DNA from 4 places in the Cupriavidus sp. USMAA2-4 genome. Region 3 is predicted to be linked to each of the others. Evidence: predicted binding sites of a transcription regulator. Region 3 holds the regulator's gene; each other region holds the start of a gene.

Region 1 (4,207 bases), 230 kb from region 3:
ATCACCCAGGGGATCACCGGCAAGACCGGCCAGTTCCACACCCGCGGCTGCCGCGACTACGCCAACGGCAAGAACTGCTTCGTCGCCGGCGTGAACCCGAAGAAGGCCGGCGAGGACTTCGAGGGCATCCCCATCTACGCCAACGTCAAGGAAGCCAAGGACGCCACCGGCGCGACCGTCTCGGTGATCTACGTGCCGCCCGCAGGCGCCGCCGCCGCGATCTGGGAAGCCGTTGACGCCGACCTCGACCTGGTGGTCTGCATCACCGAAGGCATCCCCGTGCGCGACATGATGGAAGTCAAGGACAAGATGCGCAAGCAGAACAAGAAGACCCTGCTGCTCGGTCCGAACTGCCCCGGCCTGATCACCCCGGACGAAATCAAGATCGGCATCATGCCCGGCCACATCCACCGCAAGGGCCGCATCGGCGTGGTGTCGCGCTCGGGCACGCTGACCTACGAAGCCGTGGGCCAGCTGACCGCGCTGGGCCTGGGCCAGTCGTCGGCCGTCGGCATCGGTGGCGACCCCATCAACGGCCTGAAGCACATCGACGTCATGAAGATGTTCAATGACGATCCCGATACCGACGCCGTCGTCATGATCGGCGAGATCGGTGGTCCGGACGAGGCCAACGCCGCCTACTGGATCAAGGAAAACATGAAGAAGCCGGTGGTCGGCTTCATCGCTGGCGTGACCGCGCCCCCGGGCAAGCGCATGGGCCACGCCGGCGCGCTGATCTCGGGCGGTGCCGACACCGCCCAGGCCAAGCTGGAAATCATGGAAGCGTGCGGCATCAAGGTCACGCGCAACCCGTCCGAAATGGGCCGCCTGCTGAAGGCTGCGCTGTAATTCGGCGTCCGATTCCCGGTGTCCCGCCGCGCCCCGCGCGGCGCCGGCACCGACCGCCGGCCCCGGCCGGCCATGCAATGCCCCCGCCTCATGCGGGGGCATTGTCATTCTGGCGGAGGCAATCCCGTTGTCCTTGACGCCCCGGCCTTGCACGACTTCCCGCCAGACAAAGCGGCTCAACGCACTTGAGACCCAGGACACTAGGGTATCTCCCAGGTCTGCTGGTATCCTGATTGAAACCTAATCGAAAGGTTCATACGGTAAATCTCCATGTCTGAATTTTCAGACATCCGAAATGCCGCAGTCGCGCGCCGAGCCAGCGCGCGGACCTGTCGTTATCCATCAACACCAAGTCATAGAAACCGAGGAGCTTCACCGTGGAATTGCTGTCCTCCACCGCGTTCTGGATCGCGCTGGGATCGATCATCCTGACCAATATCGTCTTGTCGGGCGACAACGCCGTGGTGATCGCCCTGGCCTCGCGCAACCTGCCGCCCGCCCAGCAGAAGAAAGCCATCTTCTGGGGCAGCGCCGCCGCCATCATCATGCGCGTGGTGCTGACCGTGGCGGCCGTCAAGCTGCTGAGCCTGCCCTACCTGAAGATCGTCGGCGCCCTGCTGCTGGTCTACATCGGCGTGCAATTGCTGACCGGCGACGATGACGAGGACGGCCACGATGCCAAGGACAATATCTGGGCCGCCATCCGCACCATCCTGATCGCCGACCTGGTGATGTCGCTCGACAACGTGGTGGCCGTGGCCGCCGCCGCGCAGAAGGGCCCCGAAGGCAGCCAGCTGATGCTGCTGGTGCTGGGCCTGGGCCTGTCGATCCCGCTGATCGTGTTCGGCAGCACCATCCTGCTCAAGGTGATGGAGCGCTTCCCCATCATCATCGTGCTGGGTGCCGCCCTGCTGGGCTACCTGGCCGGCGAGATGCTGGTCAGCGACCCGGTCGACGCCGCCTGGTTCGAGGCCAACGTGCCGCACGCCCACCTCGTGTTCGGCGTCGTCGGCGCCGTGCTGGTGGTGCTGATCGGCAAGCTGCTGCAGCGCCGCGGCGCACAGACCGCCTGACCGACCCGTCCTCTCAGCGGCGACTGGGCGTGAAGCCCGGGCGCCGTCGTTCCGGGCGGCCGCAGCGATGCGGCCGCCCGTTTTTCTGCTGGAGCGGGGAGCGGCGCGCTGCCCGGGAGGCGCCGGATTTCAGTTGGATTCGTTTCTGATCGAAACGGCGCTTCCATCGCCTGCCGCAGCCTGTCAGCCTGGGTGACAAAATTTGCGCCAGCGCAAAGCCATCGGCCGCCCAACTGCCGAAAATTGTCACTTCGTGCCTTCACATACCCTCCAAAAGGCTGGCATGAAGACTGCTTTATATGTCCCGCATCACATGAAACACGATGTTTCATCACATCGGGAAAATACCTTCAAGGGGTCAAATCACCATGCAACGCGTACAACAACTGAAGAAGCTGGGCCGCCGTGCCCAGAAGGGCTTTACGCTGATCGAACTGATGATCGTCGTGGCGATCATCGGTATCCTGGCGGCGATTGCGATTCCGCAGTATCAGGACTACGTGACGCGCGCGCGCTGGGCCGACAACATTGCTTCGATCGCATCAACGAAGATCGCTATTGGACAGTGCCTGCAGGAAAACAGTGGCGACATGACGAAGTGCGCGACGGCAGCTCTGCTGAACACGGCCGTTGGCTATCCTTCGTTGCCCGTACCGAAAAATGGTACCGTTGCTTGGGATGGTACTGTTCCGGCACTTACCATCACCGGCTCGGGTCAGTTGACCGCGTGCGTCGTGACCTTTACGCCTGTTACTACGGACCCGACGCAGATCAAGTGGACCGGCGCTACGTCGGGCAATGGTTGCACGAAGCAACAGACGGGCGTCTGATAGGCTTGTAAGCATTGGAAGAAGGCGCCCCACCCGGGGCGCTTTTTCTTTCCCCACCCCCCAAGCTATCATGCGCCTTTGCCCCCACCAGGCACCCGCATGCCGCCTCTCAGGTTCTCGCTTCCGGCCCTAGCCGTTTTCCTCGCTGTCGCGTTTCCCCCGCTGGTTTCCCGGCATACCCTGCCGCTCGCTACTTTCTACGGCGAATGGGCCTCGCTGCTGCTGTTCGCGTTGAGCGCCTGGCTGTTGTGCAGCCTCGCCACGCGCGCCGGCCAGCGTAGCGAGGCGCCGCTGCTGCCCATCGCCGCCCTGTTCCCCCTCTGGTTGATCTTGACCGGCCTGCTGCAGGCCGCCGCCGGCATGCCCGACATCACCGGCAGCCGCCTGCTGACGCAGCTGGCGCTGGCGCTGGGCGCGGTGGTGATGCTGGCCGCCTGGCGCTACGGGCAGGCCGCGGGCCGCGACGGGCGCCGCCACCTGCTCGATGCGCTGGCCGCCGCCTGGCTGGTGGCGGGGTTGCTGGGCACGCTGGCGCAATGGGCGCAGGTCTTCCACCTGGAGCCGGGCAGCCTGGGCCTGGTCTCTTCCTATTTCTACGATGACAACCGCCGCCTGTGGGGCAACCTGAACCAGCCCAACCACCAGGCCACGGTCGAGGGGCTGGCGCTGGCGGCCTCGGTCTGGCTGGCTGCGCGCGGCCGCCTGGGCGCGCCGGCCTGGCTGGCGGCGGCGCTGCTGCTCGAGAGCGGCATCGTACTGTCCGGCTCGCGCACAGGCGTGCTGCACGTGGGGCTGGCGACCTTGTGCGCCTTGCTGATGGCCTGGCTGGCGCGCGCGGGCGCGATGGATGGCGAGCGTGGCCGACTGGGCGCCAGCGCGCGCCGCGCCGGACCGCTGGCGCGGCCGGCCGGCCTGTTGTTCGCGGCGGTGGCGCTGGTGGCGGGCCTGCTGGTGCTGCAGCCCCTGGTCAAGGCGGCGGGGCAGGCCTTCGGTTGGAACCTGTTCGACACCATCGCCCAGCTGCAGGCGGCCGACCAGATCTCTTCGCGTGGCGCGCTGTGGACGCATGCCTGGGCCATGTTCCGTTCCCACCCCTGGCTGGGGGTGGGCTGGGGCGAGTTCGGCTGGGCCCAGTTCGAGCAGCTGGCGCTGGTCGGGGTGACGGCGGAGATGTCCCTGCACGCGCACAATGCCGTGCTGGACCTGTTGGCCAAGACGGGGCTGGTGGGCACGGTGGGCGTGCTGCTGGTGCTGGCCGGCTGGCTGTGGCGGGTGGTGCGCGCGCGCCTGTGGCGCGGCGATGCCGACGAACGCGCGCAGAGCCTGCTGGCGCTGACGTGGCTGGCCATGCTGTGCGCGCATTCGATGCTCGAATACCCGCTGCACTATGCCTACTTCCTGCTGCCGTTCTGCTTCCTGATTGCCTGGCTGGAGCCGTCCGGCCTGGTGCGCTGG
Region 2 (4,207 bases), on a different replicon from region 3:
CCACCGCGTCCTCGGGCGTGGCGGCGGGCGCGCGCGTGGCCACGCTCTGGTCGAGCGGATTGCGCCGCGCGAAGGTGGCGCCGTTGGCGGCCGCGCGCATGGCGCCGCCGATCAGCATCTGGATATCCTGCATCGCTGTCCTCGTCTCCTGGTTCGTGATGGCGCCGTGATGGCGGCGCGACGCTGCGCCGGCCCTGGCCGGCAGTGCCGTGCCACGCAGGCGATGGTAGGCAAGGCCGGCGCGCGCCGCTGTGCCGGGCGTGCACTTCGGGCTGTGCGCGGCGTGCAAGCCGGCCGGGGTTAACCCCGAGCGGGCCGCCGCGGCCGGTGCGCGGGGCAGCCCTATAATGCAGCGGATCCGGCCATGGCCGGACGCACGGCAGCCCCCACGAACGCCACCACGAACGCCCATCCGCATGCAGACCGTCACCACCCTGACCACCGAACCGCTCGCCCCGCGCGAGCGCGCTGCGGCGTGGCGGCAGTGGATGCACGAGCATTTCGGCGGGCTGCAGTCGGATCTCTACGGCGCTGGCGAAAGCACCGATCACGCTGATCGCACAGATAGCGCGGGCTTCCGCGGCAGCCTGTGCGCCTGCCACGCCGGCGGCGTGATCCTCACGCGCCTGCGCGCCGACCGCCACCGCGTGCTGCGCAGCCGCGCCCTGGCCCGCCAGAGCGAGCAGCCTTACCTGAAGATCGTGGCGCCCGCGCTTGGCGTGGCCGAGGTCGAGCAGGCCGGGCGCACCGCTCAGGTGGGCGCCGGCGCCTGGGCCATCTATGACACCACGGCGCCCTACGCCGTCTCGAACCCGCTCGCGTGCGAACACCTGGTCGTGATGGTGCCCAAGGAACGCATCGCCGCTTCGGGCCTGCGCCTCGACGCGCTGATGGCGCGCCAGGTCGGTGGCGCGGCCGGGATCTCACGCGTGGCGCTCGAATCGATGCGCCACACCTTCCGCGAGCTGCCGCACATGAGCGACGCGGCCGCGCACGGCGCCGGCGAAATGCTGCTGCAACTGGTGCAGCTGTCGCTGCTGGAACTGCAGGGCGTGGAGAGCGCGCCCAGCCAGCGCGCGCTGCTGCTGGACCGCATCCGCCAGGCCATCGGCGCGCACCTGCGCGACCCGGGTTTCACCCCCGAGCGGCTGGCGCAGCTGCTGAACTGCAGCCGCCGCCATCTCTACAACGCCTTCTCCGGCAGCGGCGAGACGCCCGCCGAGCGCATCCAGCGCCAGCGCCTGGAAGGCTGCATGCGCGACCTGCGCGCGCCGCAGCTGGCGGGCCGCTCGATCACCGAGATCGCGCTCTCATGGGGCTTCGGCAACCTGTCGCACTTCAGCCGCGCCTTCCGCGCGCACACCGGCCTGAGCCCCAGTGAATACCGCGAACATCGCGGGAGTCCCGGGCAGGCGCGGCCCTGAAGCCCAGGCCGCCGCGCCGGAGACATCAAGAACATCAAGACATCAGGATTTCAGGGCATCAAGGCGACAGCGCGATGGCGCTCAGGTGCGTGCCGAGCGCGATGCCGCCGGCGCCGCTCGCGGCCGTCAGCGCGCCCCGGCATTGTCAAGTGCGGGCGGGAACGGAAGCGCCGCAGCGCCGCCAGCCGGCCGGCCGAGCCGCCACGTGACGAAGGCTCCGCTGGACAGGGGAGATAACGGACAGCATGGCGGACGGCGTTACGGGCGCGTTACGGACACCGTAACGCGGGAAGCGCCCTGAACGGGCTCCGGCGACGGCCCGTGCCAATCCCCGCCTCCACCCGCGGATCCTTGCGCCACAAGGGATTGTGGGCAATCGAAGGCAGCGCGGCCGGCGCCGCGCGACAGCCCGAGGCCACGGGCACGCCAATTGCAGTCCGACCTCTCCGAGTCAAACAACGATCTTAGAGGGGAATTACCGTGCGCAATCCGCATCTCCTGCTCGGCATCACTGTCGGCACCCTGGTCCTGCTCGGCGGCTGCGCCAACGGCAGTGACGGCGCCATGGGCGCAACCGGCCCGGCCGGCCCGGCCGGCACGGCGGGCACCGCCGGCAGCCAGGGCACTACCGGCGCCACCGGCAACGCAGGCCCGCAAGGCACCACCGGGGCCACCGGCAACAATGGCAGCAATGGCACCACCGGTGCCTCGGGCGCGACCGGCACCACCGGCACCACGGGCTCGACCGGAGCGACCGGACCGTCGGGCAGCACCGGCGGGACCGGCGCCACCGGTGGCACCGGCGCGACGGGTGGCAGCGGCGCCACCGGACCGACCGGCGCCACGGGGTCCACCGGCGCCACCGGCCCCTCCGGGCCATCGGGCACGACCGGGTCCACCGGGTCCACCGGCACGACCGGATCCACCGGCGCCACGGGCGCCACCGGCCCCTCGGCGCTCAACCAGCTCGGCACCACCATCGGCGGCGTCGGCAGCGCGGTCAGCAACCTGGGCCAGGGCGCGCTGGCGCCGGTCACCCAGCCGGTGGGTTCGGTGGTCAGCCAGGTCGGCGGCCTGGTCGGCAACCTGAGCCCGCAGTCCGTGACCGCCCCGGTCACCCAGCTGACCACCACGGTCGGCAAGGCTATCGAGCCCCTCACCTCCGCGCTGGTCAGCACCACCCAGACCCTGGGCCAGGCCACCGGACTGGGTGCGCCGGTCAACAACCTGCTCACCACCGTGGGCGGCGCGGTCGGCCAGGTCGGCAACCAGCTCACCCAGACCAATGCACCGATCGTCTCCACCCTGGGCGGTGTCGTCAGCACCACCGGCGCCACGGTGGCATCGCTCGGCGGCCTGCTCAATGCGCCCACCGGCGGCACCGGTGGTACAGGCGGCACCGGCAGCAATCCCCTGGCACCGGTCACCAGCCTGCTCGGCAGCCTCGGCGGCACGCTCGGCGGGAGCAGCGGCAGCAGCAGCGGTCCGCTGGCGCCGGTCACCAACCTGCTGGGAGGCCTGACCGGCGGACTGCAGAACGGCGGCAGCAGCAGCGGCAGCAATCCGCTCGCCCCCGTCACCAACCTGCTCAGCGGGGTGGCCGGCGGCAGCGGCGCCGGCAGCGGTAGCGGCGGCGGCACCAACAGTCCCGCCAACCTGCTGGCGCCGGTCACCAACCTGGTCGGCGGCCTGACCAGCGGGCTGAGCGGCAGCGGCAGCAGTGGCAGCAGCAGTGGCTCGACCGCCAGCCCGCTGGCGCCGGTCACCAACCTGCTGGGCGGCCTGACCGGCCAGAAGAAGAACTGAGAGAACTGAGGCACGGCAGCGAGGCCGCGCCGGTGCCCCGCGGGGATGCCGGCGCGGCCTTCCCCGCCCGCCTGCCCCGTTTCAGCCGGCGCGCCCGCGCCGCGCCACCTCGCTCTCGGCATGCTGCCGCACGCGCGCCAGCATGCGGCGCCGGATCATCCCGCTGACCGGCCGGATCAGGTACCAGTACGGCGCGAACTGACGCCGCACCGCCGCCGTCGGACAGAACACGCGCGTCTCGGTACGCAGCACCGTGCGCCCGGCGGCGTCGCTGCCGGTGTCGAAGCCCATCACCAGGCTGCACACATCGTTGCGGCCGTGCATGCGGAACTGCTCGGGCGAGCGGATCTCCACCAGGCCGTAGTCGGGGCGCCAGAACGCCCCCGTCAGGCCGAAGGCGAGCCCGCGGTCACCGTCGCGACCGAGAAAGGTGAAATCGTCCAGGTCGAGCGGCTGCCGCTGCGACAGCCCGAACAGCCGCGTCGGCAGTTCGCGCAGGCGGATGGCCGTGCGGATGAAGGGATCGTCCTGGGCGCGCTGGCGCGCGGCATGGTCCAGCACGATGCCTGCCGGCGCGTCGATGGTGATGGCGTGGCGCTCGTGGAAATCGAAACGGGGCAGGAACTGATCGAGCAGGGTCATGGCGCGGCGCACTCCGGCGTGCATCAACGGACAGGGCGACACTATGCCATGCCGCCGCGCCGCGCCCGATCTGGTATGAAGCGGCGCGCCGCTCAGTCGTCCAGCTGCGCTTCGATGCGGGCCGTCAGGCGGGAAAACCAGAGGCGCAAGGCCGGATCCAGCGGCGCCAGCGGCAGCGAGCAGGCGAGGATGCGGTAGACGCCGCTACGCGGCAGCTTGGATGCACTGGCCGGATCCAGCCAGGCCGGATTGGCGGCCAGCAGCTCCAGGGTCTCCAGTCCGATCAGGATAGGCCACAGGCAGGCCAGGCGCAGACGCAGCGCGGTGGCGGGAAT
Region 3 (4,207 bases):
GAACAGCGGTGTGGAAGAGCGCGTGCAGCGCAGTTCCAGGTCGGGCGGTGGCTCCATGCCGTCGGCGACCACCAGGAAGGGCGGCTCGAGCAGGATCAGCTCGCCCATCTGCCGCTTGCGCATCTCGTCGTCCAGCCGCTGGTAGTAGGTGATCTCGGGTTTGCCGAGGACCTGGATGCGGTTGGGGTGGATCAGGTTCAGGTGGCCCACGAGGTCGGCGGCCGAGGTGGCTTCGCGGGCGAAATCCACGTCGAAGGCGCGATCCGCCCCCTCGAGACCCGCCACCCATGAGAGTTTGAGGTCGGCTGCGTTGTCGTCGAAGATGGACTGGGAAGAAACGCCGGTGAGTTCCATGCGGGGGAGTCTGGTGGGGCTGGAAAGCGCTAGGACCCGCCGCCGGTGCCTTGGCCCGCGCCTGCGGGCGGAGCGCCGGTCAGGGATGCCATTCGGTCAGGAGCTGGTGCACGGCTTCGGGCGTCGGCAGGGTGGCCAGGCCTTCGCGCATGTCGCGGTCGGACAGCAACTGGGCGATCTCCGACAGGATCTCGAGATGTTGCTGGGTGGCCTGCTCGGGTACCAGCAGGAAGATCAGCAGCGACACCGGCTTGCCGTCGGGCGATTCGAATGGGATCGGCTCGGCCAGACGCATGAAGGCGGCCAGCGGTTGCTTCAGGCCCTTGATGCGGCCATGCGGGATGGCCACGCCCGCGCCCAGCCCGGTCGAGCCCAGCGACTCGCGCGCGAACAGGTTGTCGGTGACCGTGGCCCGCGCCACGCCATGGTTGTTCTCGAAGAGGAGTCCGGCCTGTTCGAAGACGCGCTTCTTGCTGGTGACGCTGACGTCGAGTGTGATGTTGCCTGGCGGCAGCAATTTGGCCAAACGGTTCATGGCAGGTGCGCAGGGATTCCAGATAAGCGGCCCGGTGCGCTGCGCGCCCGGCCGGGTCAAAGAGGCGGAATATCCGCTCGCTCCGCCGGTCGGGCGCCGGCATGCGGAGTATCGGACCATTATAGAGCAGCCCGCCCGCCTTCTTGTGCGGCGCGCAAGCCGCGGTCCCGGCGGTAGCGGCGACTCATGTATTGGAGAGCATACACTGCGTCGCGCCACTTGCGAACTCCCCCGGACGAGGGCGTGTACGGGGCGTGCACGCGAGCCGGTCCGCCAAAAGCAAAAAACCGCGCTTTATGCGCGGTTCGTGGTCTGGCCCTTGTGCTGGTGGCCGACGGGCGGCCTCAAGGCAGATCAGGCAGATTGTTCTTATTGTTTTCTCTGGCTATTGCTGCATCTGTGCGGCAGCCATCTGGTACTTCACGGATTCCCGGTCGTGGCTCTGCACGCGGTCCTTGTACCGGATGACCTGACGGTCCAGCTTGTCGACCAGTGCGTCGATCGCCGCATACAGGTCTTCGTGGTGCGCCTCGACGAAGATGTCCTTGCCCTTCAGATGCAGATTGATTTCCGCGTACTGACGCCTGTCCTTTTCCTTGTGGTTGTCGACAGAGAGCAGCACGCTAACGCCGATGACTTGATCGAAATGCCTGACGATACGCTCCAGCTTCGTTTCCACGTACTCACGCAGGGGTGGCGTGATGTCCAGGTGGTGTCCACTGATCTTGAAGTTCATAGCGCTTCTCCTTCTGAAAGAGCCACACCAGGCAGGCGATGCGGCTCGGCTACAAAGACTTGCGGAGATTGACTGCCGGGATCTTCAGCGCTTCTCGGTACTTGGCGACCGTCCGGCGCGCCACGACGAAGCCCTGATCGCCCAGCAATTCGGCAATTCGGCTGTCGGACAGGGGATTCTTCGGGTCTTCGGCTCCTATCAGTTGCTTGATCAAGGCTCGGATAGCCGTTGATGAAGCAGCGCCGCCCGTTTCCGTGGACACATGGCTGCCGAAGAAGTACTTCAGCTCGAAAGTGCCCATGGGGGTGGCCATGTATTTGTTAGTCGTCACCCGAGAGATGGTTGACTCGTGTAATCCCAGTGTATCGGCAATCTCCCGCAAAACCAAGGGGCGCATCGCAATTTCACCGTGGCTGAAGAAGTTCTTTTGACGCTCGACAATGGCCTGTGCGACACGCAGGATGGTGTCGAAGCGCTGCTGGATGTTCTTGATCAGCCAGCGGGCTTCCTGCAGTTTCTGCTGCAGGCCGGCGGCACCGGATTCGCCCTTGGCGCCGCGCAGGATCTGCGCGTACATGTCGTTGATGCGCAGGCGCGGCATCACGTCGGGATTGAGTTGGGCGATCCAGCCACTGCCGCTCTTGCGCACGAACACGTCGGGCACGACGAAGTCGGCCTGCGGACGGTTGTAGGCGTGGCCCGGATACGGTGCCAGCGAGCGGATCAGGTCATGTGCTGCCTTCAGCGCCGTCTCGTCCACCTGCAGCGCCTTCTTCAAGCGCGTGTAATCGCGCGCGGCCAGCAGTTCCAGGTGGTGGTTGACGATGCCCAGCGCCAGCTCGCGCTGCGGATGCGACAGCCGCCGCAGCTGCAGCGCCAGGCATTCGGCCGCATTGCGCGCTCCCACGCCGGGTGGATCGAAGCTCTGCAGCAGGGCCAGCATGGCCTGCACTTCCTCGATCTCGAACTCCAGCTCTTCGGGCAGCTCTTCGCAGATCTCCTCGAGCGTGGCGCTGAGGTAGCCGTCGTCGTCGAGCGACTCGATCAGGAAGATGGCCAGGCCCTTGTCGCGCGCCGAGATCTTCAGCGGCGCGAGCTGTTCCATCAGGTGCTCGCGCAGGGTCGGCTCGGCGTCGCGCAGTTGCAGCGGCGCCTTCTCGTCTTCGTCGCCCTGGGGGCGACGCGCGAAGTCGTCCAGGCTCCAGTCGCTGCCGTAGTCGTCGGCGCCGTCGCCGAAGCGCTCTTCATCGCCGCCGCCCTCGTCGCTGCGTGCCTCGCCATTGCCCTGCGCTTCGGCCGGGGCCGGCGCGGGTGCGCTCTGCACGTTGATGCTGCCATCGGCGGCCACCCGCAGCGGGCTCTCGATCCAATCGTTTTCGCGCTCGAGGAGAGGGTTTTCGATCAGGGCCTGCTCGACTTCCTGCTGCAGTTCGAGCGTGGAAAGCTGCAACAGCCGGATCGACTGCTGAAGCTGTGGCGTCAGTGCGAGATGCTGGGAAAGGCGGAGCTGAAGCGAAGGTTTCATGCGGCCTATTCTATGCCCATCCGCAGCGCGATGGAACGAAAATTGCTAACGTTCCTGCCGCTTTGTCGCGGTCCCGCGCCGGCGAGGCGCGGCCACCGCATCACATGCGGAAGTTCTCGCCTAGGTAGACCCGGCGCACCGATTCGTTGGCGATGATTTCCTGCGGGCGGCCCTCGGCCAGCACCGCGCCCTCGCTGATGATGTAGGCGTGGTCGCAGATGCCCAGCGTCTCGCGCACATTGTGGTCGGTGATCAGCACGCCGATGTTGCGCGCCTTGAGGAAGCTGACGATACGCTGGATCTCGCCCACCGCGATCGGGTCGACACCGGCGAACGGTTCGTCGAGCAGGATGAAGCGCGGGGCCGAAGCCAGCGCGCGCGCGATTTCCACGCGCCGGCGCTCGCCGCCCGACAGCGACAGCGCGGGATTCTGGCGCAGGTGGGCGATCTGCAGGTCGTCGAGCAGCGCGTCCAGGCGGCGCTCGATCTCCTGCGCCGACAGCGGCTTGCCGTCGACGATCTGCAGCTCCAGCACCGCGCGGATGTTCTCCTCGACGTTGAGCTTGCGGAACACCGAGGCCTCCTGCGGCAGGTAGGACAGGCCCATGCGCGCGCGCTCGTGGATGGCCAGGCCGCTCAGGTGCAGGCCGTCGAGCACGATGTCGCCTTCGTCCAGCGCCACCAGGCCGACGATCATGTAGAAGGAGGTGGTCTTGCCGGCGCCGTTGGGCCCCAGCAGGCCGACCACCTCGCCGCTCTTGACGTCGAGCGAGACGTCCTTGACCACCGTGCGCGAGCCATAGCGCTTCTTCAGGTGGCGTACCGTCAGCGTGCTGCCGCCGGCGGACTGGCCGTTGCTGGCGGTGGCGGCGGGGGCGGTCTGGGTATCGGTCATGAGGGCAGTGCGTTGGGAGCGCCTGGCGCGCTGGATGCGTTGCGTTCGGCTGGGTTCAGGACTTGGACGGCGCGGGTGCGGGCTTCAGCTCCAGCGGCGGCGCTGCCGGCGCGCTGGCCGGCTGGCGCGGCGAGAGCACGGCGCGCACGCGTCCCGAGGAGG
Region 4 (4,207 bases), on a different replicon from region 3:
GGCGCACGGGGAAGGCCTGGCGGTCCTGCGCCGGGGCGGCCCGCGCCGTGCCCGGCAGGAGCGCGGCCAGCAGCGCGGCCAGCAGCGTGGCCATGAGCGCCGCCAGCAGGGCCGGCGCGGACGTCCAGGGGCGGGGCCGCCCCGGCAGCCGGGAGTGGATGGCATCGCAGCCGTGGCGGACCTGGAAGGTTTGCGGCGTGCTCATGGGAAGTCCACGGTGGCGCGCTGCGGCGGATGGGCGGCCAGCCGATCGGCTTCCGCGTCGCTGAACAGCCGCGAGCGGGTCAGGAAGCGCAGCCCGGTGGCGCGCTCCATCGAGAACATGCCGCCATTGCCGGGCACCACGTCGATGATGAGCTGGGTGTGCTGCCAGTACTCGAACTGCGACTCGCTCATGTAGAACGGCACGCCGCCGATCTCGCCGAGCTTGACGTCGCTGCCGCCGACGAGGAACTCGCCGCGCGGAAAGCACATCGGCGCGCTGCCGTCGCAGCAGCCGCCGGACTGGTGGAAGAGCACGGGACCGTGGTCGCGCACGAGGCGGGCGATCAGCGCCAGCGCGGCATCGGTGGCGGTGACGCGGGCGGGCAGGGTGGTGTCGGTCATGGGCGCGAGAGAAAAAGCCGGCCGCCGCCGCGGGGGCGCGGCGGCCTGGCGAAAGCGGGTGCCGGAGGAGACGGCACCCGGGTTGCGGAGCCTGCGGGCGGCGCGCGCGACGGGCGGGCGCGCGCCGCCCTTGCCGGTGCCGGTTCCGCTCAGAAGAAGCCGAGCGCGTTCGGGCTGTAGCTGACCAGCAGGTTCTTGGTCTGCTGGTAGTGGTCGAGCATCATCTTGTGGTTCTCGCGCCCGATGCCCGACTGCTTGTAGCCGCCGAAGGCCGCGTGGGCCGGGTAGGCGTGGTAGCAGTTGGTCCACACGCGGCCGGCCTGGATCTCGCGGCCGAAGCGGTAGGCGCGGTTGACGTCGCGCGTCCATACGCCGGCGCCCAGCCCGTACAGGGTGTCGTTGGCGATTTCCAGCGCTTCCTCTTCGGTCTTGAAGGTGGTCACCGATACCACCGGCCCGAAGATCTCCTCCTGGAAGATGCGCATCTTGTTGTGGCCGCGGAACACGGTCGGCTTGACGTAGTAGCCCTTGTCGAGCGCGCCGCCGAGCTGGTTGCGCGCGCCGCCCGCCAGCAGCTGCGCGCCTTCCTGCTTGCCCAGGTCGATGTAGGAGAGGATCTTCTCGAGCTGCTCCTGCGAGGCCTGCGCGCCGATCATGGTGGAGGGGTCGAGCGGGTGGCCCTGCTTGATGGCCTCGACGCGCTTGATGGCGCGCTCCATGAAGCGGTCGTAGACCGATTCCTGGATCAGGGCGCGCGACGGGCAGGTGCAGACCTCGCCCTGGTTCAGCGCGAACATGGCGAAGCCTTCCAGCGCCTTGTCGAAGAAGGCGTCGTCCTTGTCGAGCACGTCGGCGAAGAAGATGTTGGGGCTCTTGCCGCCCAGCTCCAGCGTGACCGGGATCAGGTTCTGCGAGGCGTACTGCATGATCAGCCGCCCGGTGGTGGTCTCACCGGTGAAGGCGATCTTGGCGATGCGCTTGTTCGACGCCAGCGGCTTGCCGGCCTCGAGGCCGAAGCCGCTCACCACGTTGAGCACGCCCGGCGGCAGCAGGTCGCCGATGATCTCCATCAGCACCAGGATCGAGGCCGGGGTCTGCTCGGCCGGCTTGAGCACCACGCAGTTGCCGGCGGCCAGCGCCGGGGCCAGCTTCCAGGTGGCCATCAGCAGCGGGAAGTTCCACGGGATGATCTGGCCGACCACGCCCAGCGGCTCATGGAAGTGATAGGCGATGGTGTCGTGGTCGATCTCGGAGATGCCGCCTTCCTGGGCGCGCACGGTGCCGGCGAAGTAGCGGAAGTGGTCGACCGCGAGCGGCAGGTCGGCCGCCATGGTCTCGCGCAGCGGCTTGCCGTTGTCGATGGTCTCGGCCACGGCCAGGCGCTTGAGGTTGGCCTCCATGCGGTCGGCGATGCGGTTGAGGACATTGGCGCGCTCGGCCGGCGAGGTACGGCCCCAGGCGGTCTTGGCGGCGTGCGCGGCGTCCAGCGCCAGTTCCACGTCGTCGGCGTTGGAGCGCGCGATCTGGCAGAAGACTTCGCCGGTCACCGGCGAGATGTTGTCGAAGTACTGGCCCGAGCGCGGGGGCACCCACTTGCCGCCGATGTAGTTGTCGTAGCGGTCCTTGTACGGGAATTCGATGTCGAGGAACTTCATTTCGGCGTGGTTCATCTTTGTCTCCTGGATTGGCCGGATTCGGCCCGAATGACCTGAGGGGCCTGAAGGTTCGGATCGCCGGCAGGCGGGTGCGTGCCGCCGGCTCCGCGATACAGCAGGGCAAGTGCCGTGCCAGTGTGGCGATGCTGCTGCGCGTCTCAGGGTTTGTGCGGAGAAACGGCGTGCCTGCGGGCCGGCGCGAGGCGCCTGGCGTGCCCCTGGCGTGCCCTCCGGCGTGTCGCTGCGGCGCCTGGCACGGTGCCGCGGCAAGGCACGTTGTACCGTGCCGCCGGGGCCTGTTGCATGGCGGACCGTTGCGCTGTGCGCGCTGTTGCGGATTTGAACAATGGCGCGCGGCGGTGCGCTTGCGGCGGGGGTGGCAACCGTGCCGGGCGGTCGGCACGGCACTGGCACAGCGATTGCAGGTAGGTGGCGCGGCCTACGCGTCGCGCCGGTGCCGCCAGTTGGTGAGCGGGTGATCAGGACACCAGCCGCGGCGCAGCCAACGGTTCGAACCAACCAATAATGAAGGGAGACATTGCAACGATGAAGCCACAACAATCCGCGCTGCCCGCGCTCAAGAGCCTGGTCGTGCTGACGGCCGCCGCGCTGTCCTTCGGCGCCATGGTCGGCGCCGCCGAAGCCGCCGCCGGCGACGTGACCTGGGAAGACATCCTCAACGACGACAAGACCCCCGGCGACGTGCTGACCTATGGCCTGGGCGTGAAGGCGCAGCGCTACAGCCCGCTCAAGCAGGTCAACGCCAAGACCGTGAGCCAGCTGGTGCCGGCCTGGTCGTTCTCCTTCGGCGGCGAGAAGCAGCGTGGGCAGGAGGGCCAGGCGCTGGTGCGCGACGGCGTGATCTACATCACCGCTTCGTACTCGCGCTTCTATGCCATCGACGCGCGTACCGGCAAGCAGTTGTGGGCCTACGAGCACCGCCTGCCCAACGATATCCGCCCCTGCTGCGACGTGGTCAACCGCGGCGCCGCCATCTACGGCGACAAGGTCTACTTCGGCACGCTCGACGCCGCCGTGGTGGCGCTCGACCGCAAGACCGGCAAGGTGGTTTGGAAGGAGAAGTTCGGCGACCACAAGGTCGGCTACACCATGACCGGCGCGCCCACCATCGTCAAGGACAAGCGCACCGGCCGCGTATTGCTGGTGCACGGTTCCTCGGGCGACGAGTTCGGCGTGGTCGGCTGGCTGTTCGCGCGCGATCCCGATACCGGCAAGGAGGTGTGGGCGCGCCCGCTGGTGGAAGGCCATATGGGCCGCCTCGACGGCAAGGACAGCACGCCCACCGGCGATCCCAAGGCGCCGTCCTGGCCGGCCGACCCCGAATCGCCCACCGGCAAGGTCGAGGCCTGGAACCACGGTGGCGGCGCGCCGTGGCAGAGCGCCTCCTTCGACGTGGATACCAACACCATCGTCATCGGCGCGGGCAATCCGGCGCCGTGGAACACCTGGAAGCGCACCGCCAAGGGCGACGACCCGCGCAACTGGGACAGCCTGTTCACCTCCGGCCAGGCCTACGTCGATGCCAGCACCGGCGAACTGAAGGGTTTCTACCAGCACACGCCCAACGATGCCTGGGACTTCTCGGGCAATAACTCGGTGATCCTGTTCGAGTACAAGGACGCCAAGACCGGCAAGCAGATCAAGGCCTCGGCGCACGCCGACCGCAACGGCTTCTTCTTCGTCACCGACCGCGAGAAGCTCGCCACCGGCGCCGGCTATCCCAACAAGCCGACCTCGCTGATCGGGGCCTGGCCCTTCGTCGACGGCATCACCTGGGCCTCGGGCTTCGACCTCAAGACCGGCAAGCCGATCGAGAAGAACAACCGCCCGCCGCTGCCCAAGGACGGCGAGGACAAGGGCGAGAGCGTGTTCGTCTCGCCGCCCTTCCTCGGCGGCACCAACTGGCACCCGATGTCCTACAGCCC

The links. The regulator sigma-54, encoded in region 3, starts transcription at its own class of promoters, with help from an activator protein. The targets are predictions, from matches to a motif close to TGGCANGNAANCTGCTTT.
Region 1: the regulator sigma-54 is predicted to act here: its motif matches at 2,202-2,219, upstream of BKK79_RS07590 (pilin).
Region 2: the regulator sigma-54 is predicted to act here: its motif matches at 1,844-1,861, upstream of BKK79_RS28085 (collagen-like triple helix repeat-containing protein).
Region 4: the regulator sigma-54 is predicted to act here: its motif matches at 2,379-2,396, upstream of adh (aldehyde dehydrogenase).

What each region holds. Positions count from the first base shown of each region.
Region 1 is NZ_CP017748.1:1,735,518-1,739,724, reverse strand. Features, by position in the region: gene sucD (succinate--CoA ligase subunit alpha) at 1-849, shown strand, start outside; gene BKK79_RS07595 (TerC family protein) at 1,227-1,922, shown strand; gene BKK79_RS07590 (pilin) at 2,291-2,752, shown strand; gene BKK79_RS07585 (PglL family O-oligosaccharyltransferase) at 2,852-4,207, shown strand, end outside.
Region 2 is NZ_CP017749.1:1,805,297-1,809,503, reverse strand. Features, by position in the region: gene BKK79_RS28095 (aldehyde dehydrogenase) at 1-133, opposite strand, end outside; gene BKK79_RS28090 (helix-turn-helix domain-containing protein) at 417-1,424, shown strand; gene BKK79_RS28085 (collagen-like triple helix repeat-containing protein) at 1,905-3,230, shown strand; gene BKK79_RS28080 (hypothetical protein) at 3,312-3,872, opposite strand; gene BKK79_RS28075 (phytoene/squalene synthase family protein) at 3,965-4,207, opposite strand, start outside.
Region 3 is NZ_CP017748.1:1,970,311-1,974,517, reverse strand. Features, by position in the region: gene hprK (HPr(Ser) kinase/phosphatase) at 1-354, opposite strand, end outside; gene ptsN (PTS IIA-like nitrogen regulatory protein PtsN) at 434-889, opposite strand; gene hpf (ribosome hibernation-promoting factor, HPF/YfiA family) at 1,275-1,625, opposite strand; gene BKK79_RS08610 (RNA polymerase factor sigma-54) at 1,675-3,150, opposite strand; gene lptB (LPS export ABC transporter ATP-binding protein) at 3,251-4,045, opposite strand; gene lptA (lipopolysaccharide transport periplasmic protein LptA) at 4,101-4,207, opposite strand, start outside.
Region 4 is NZ_CP017749.1:3,214,815-3,219,021, reverse strand. Features, by position in the region: gene BKK79_RS34015 (tripartite tricarboxylate transporter substrate binding protein) at 1-94, opposite strand, end outside; gene BKK79_RS34010 (DUF779 domain-containing protein) at 202-606, opposite strand; gene adh (aldehyde dehydrogenase) at 756-2,276, opposite strand; gene BKK79_RS34000 (methanol/ethanol family PQQ-dependent dehydrogenase) at 2,886-4,207, shown strand, end outside.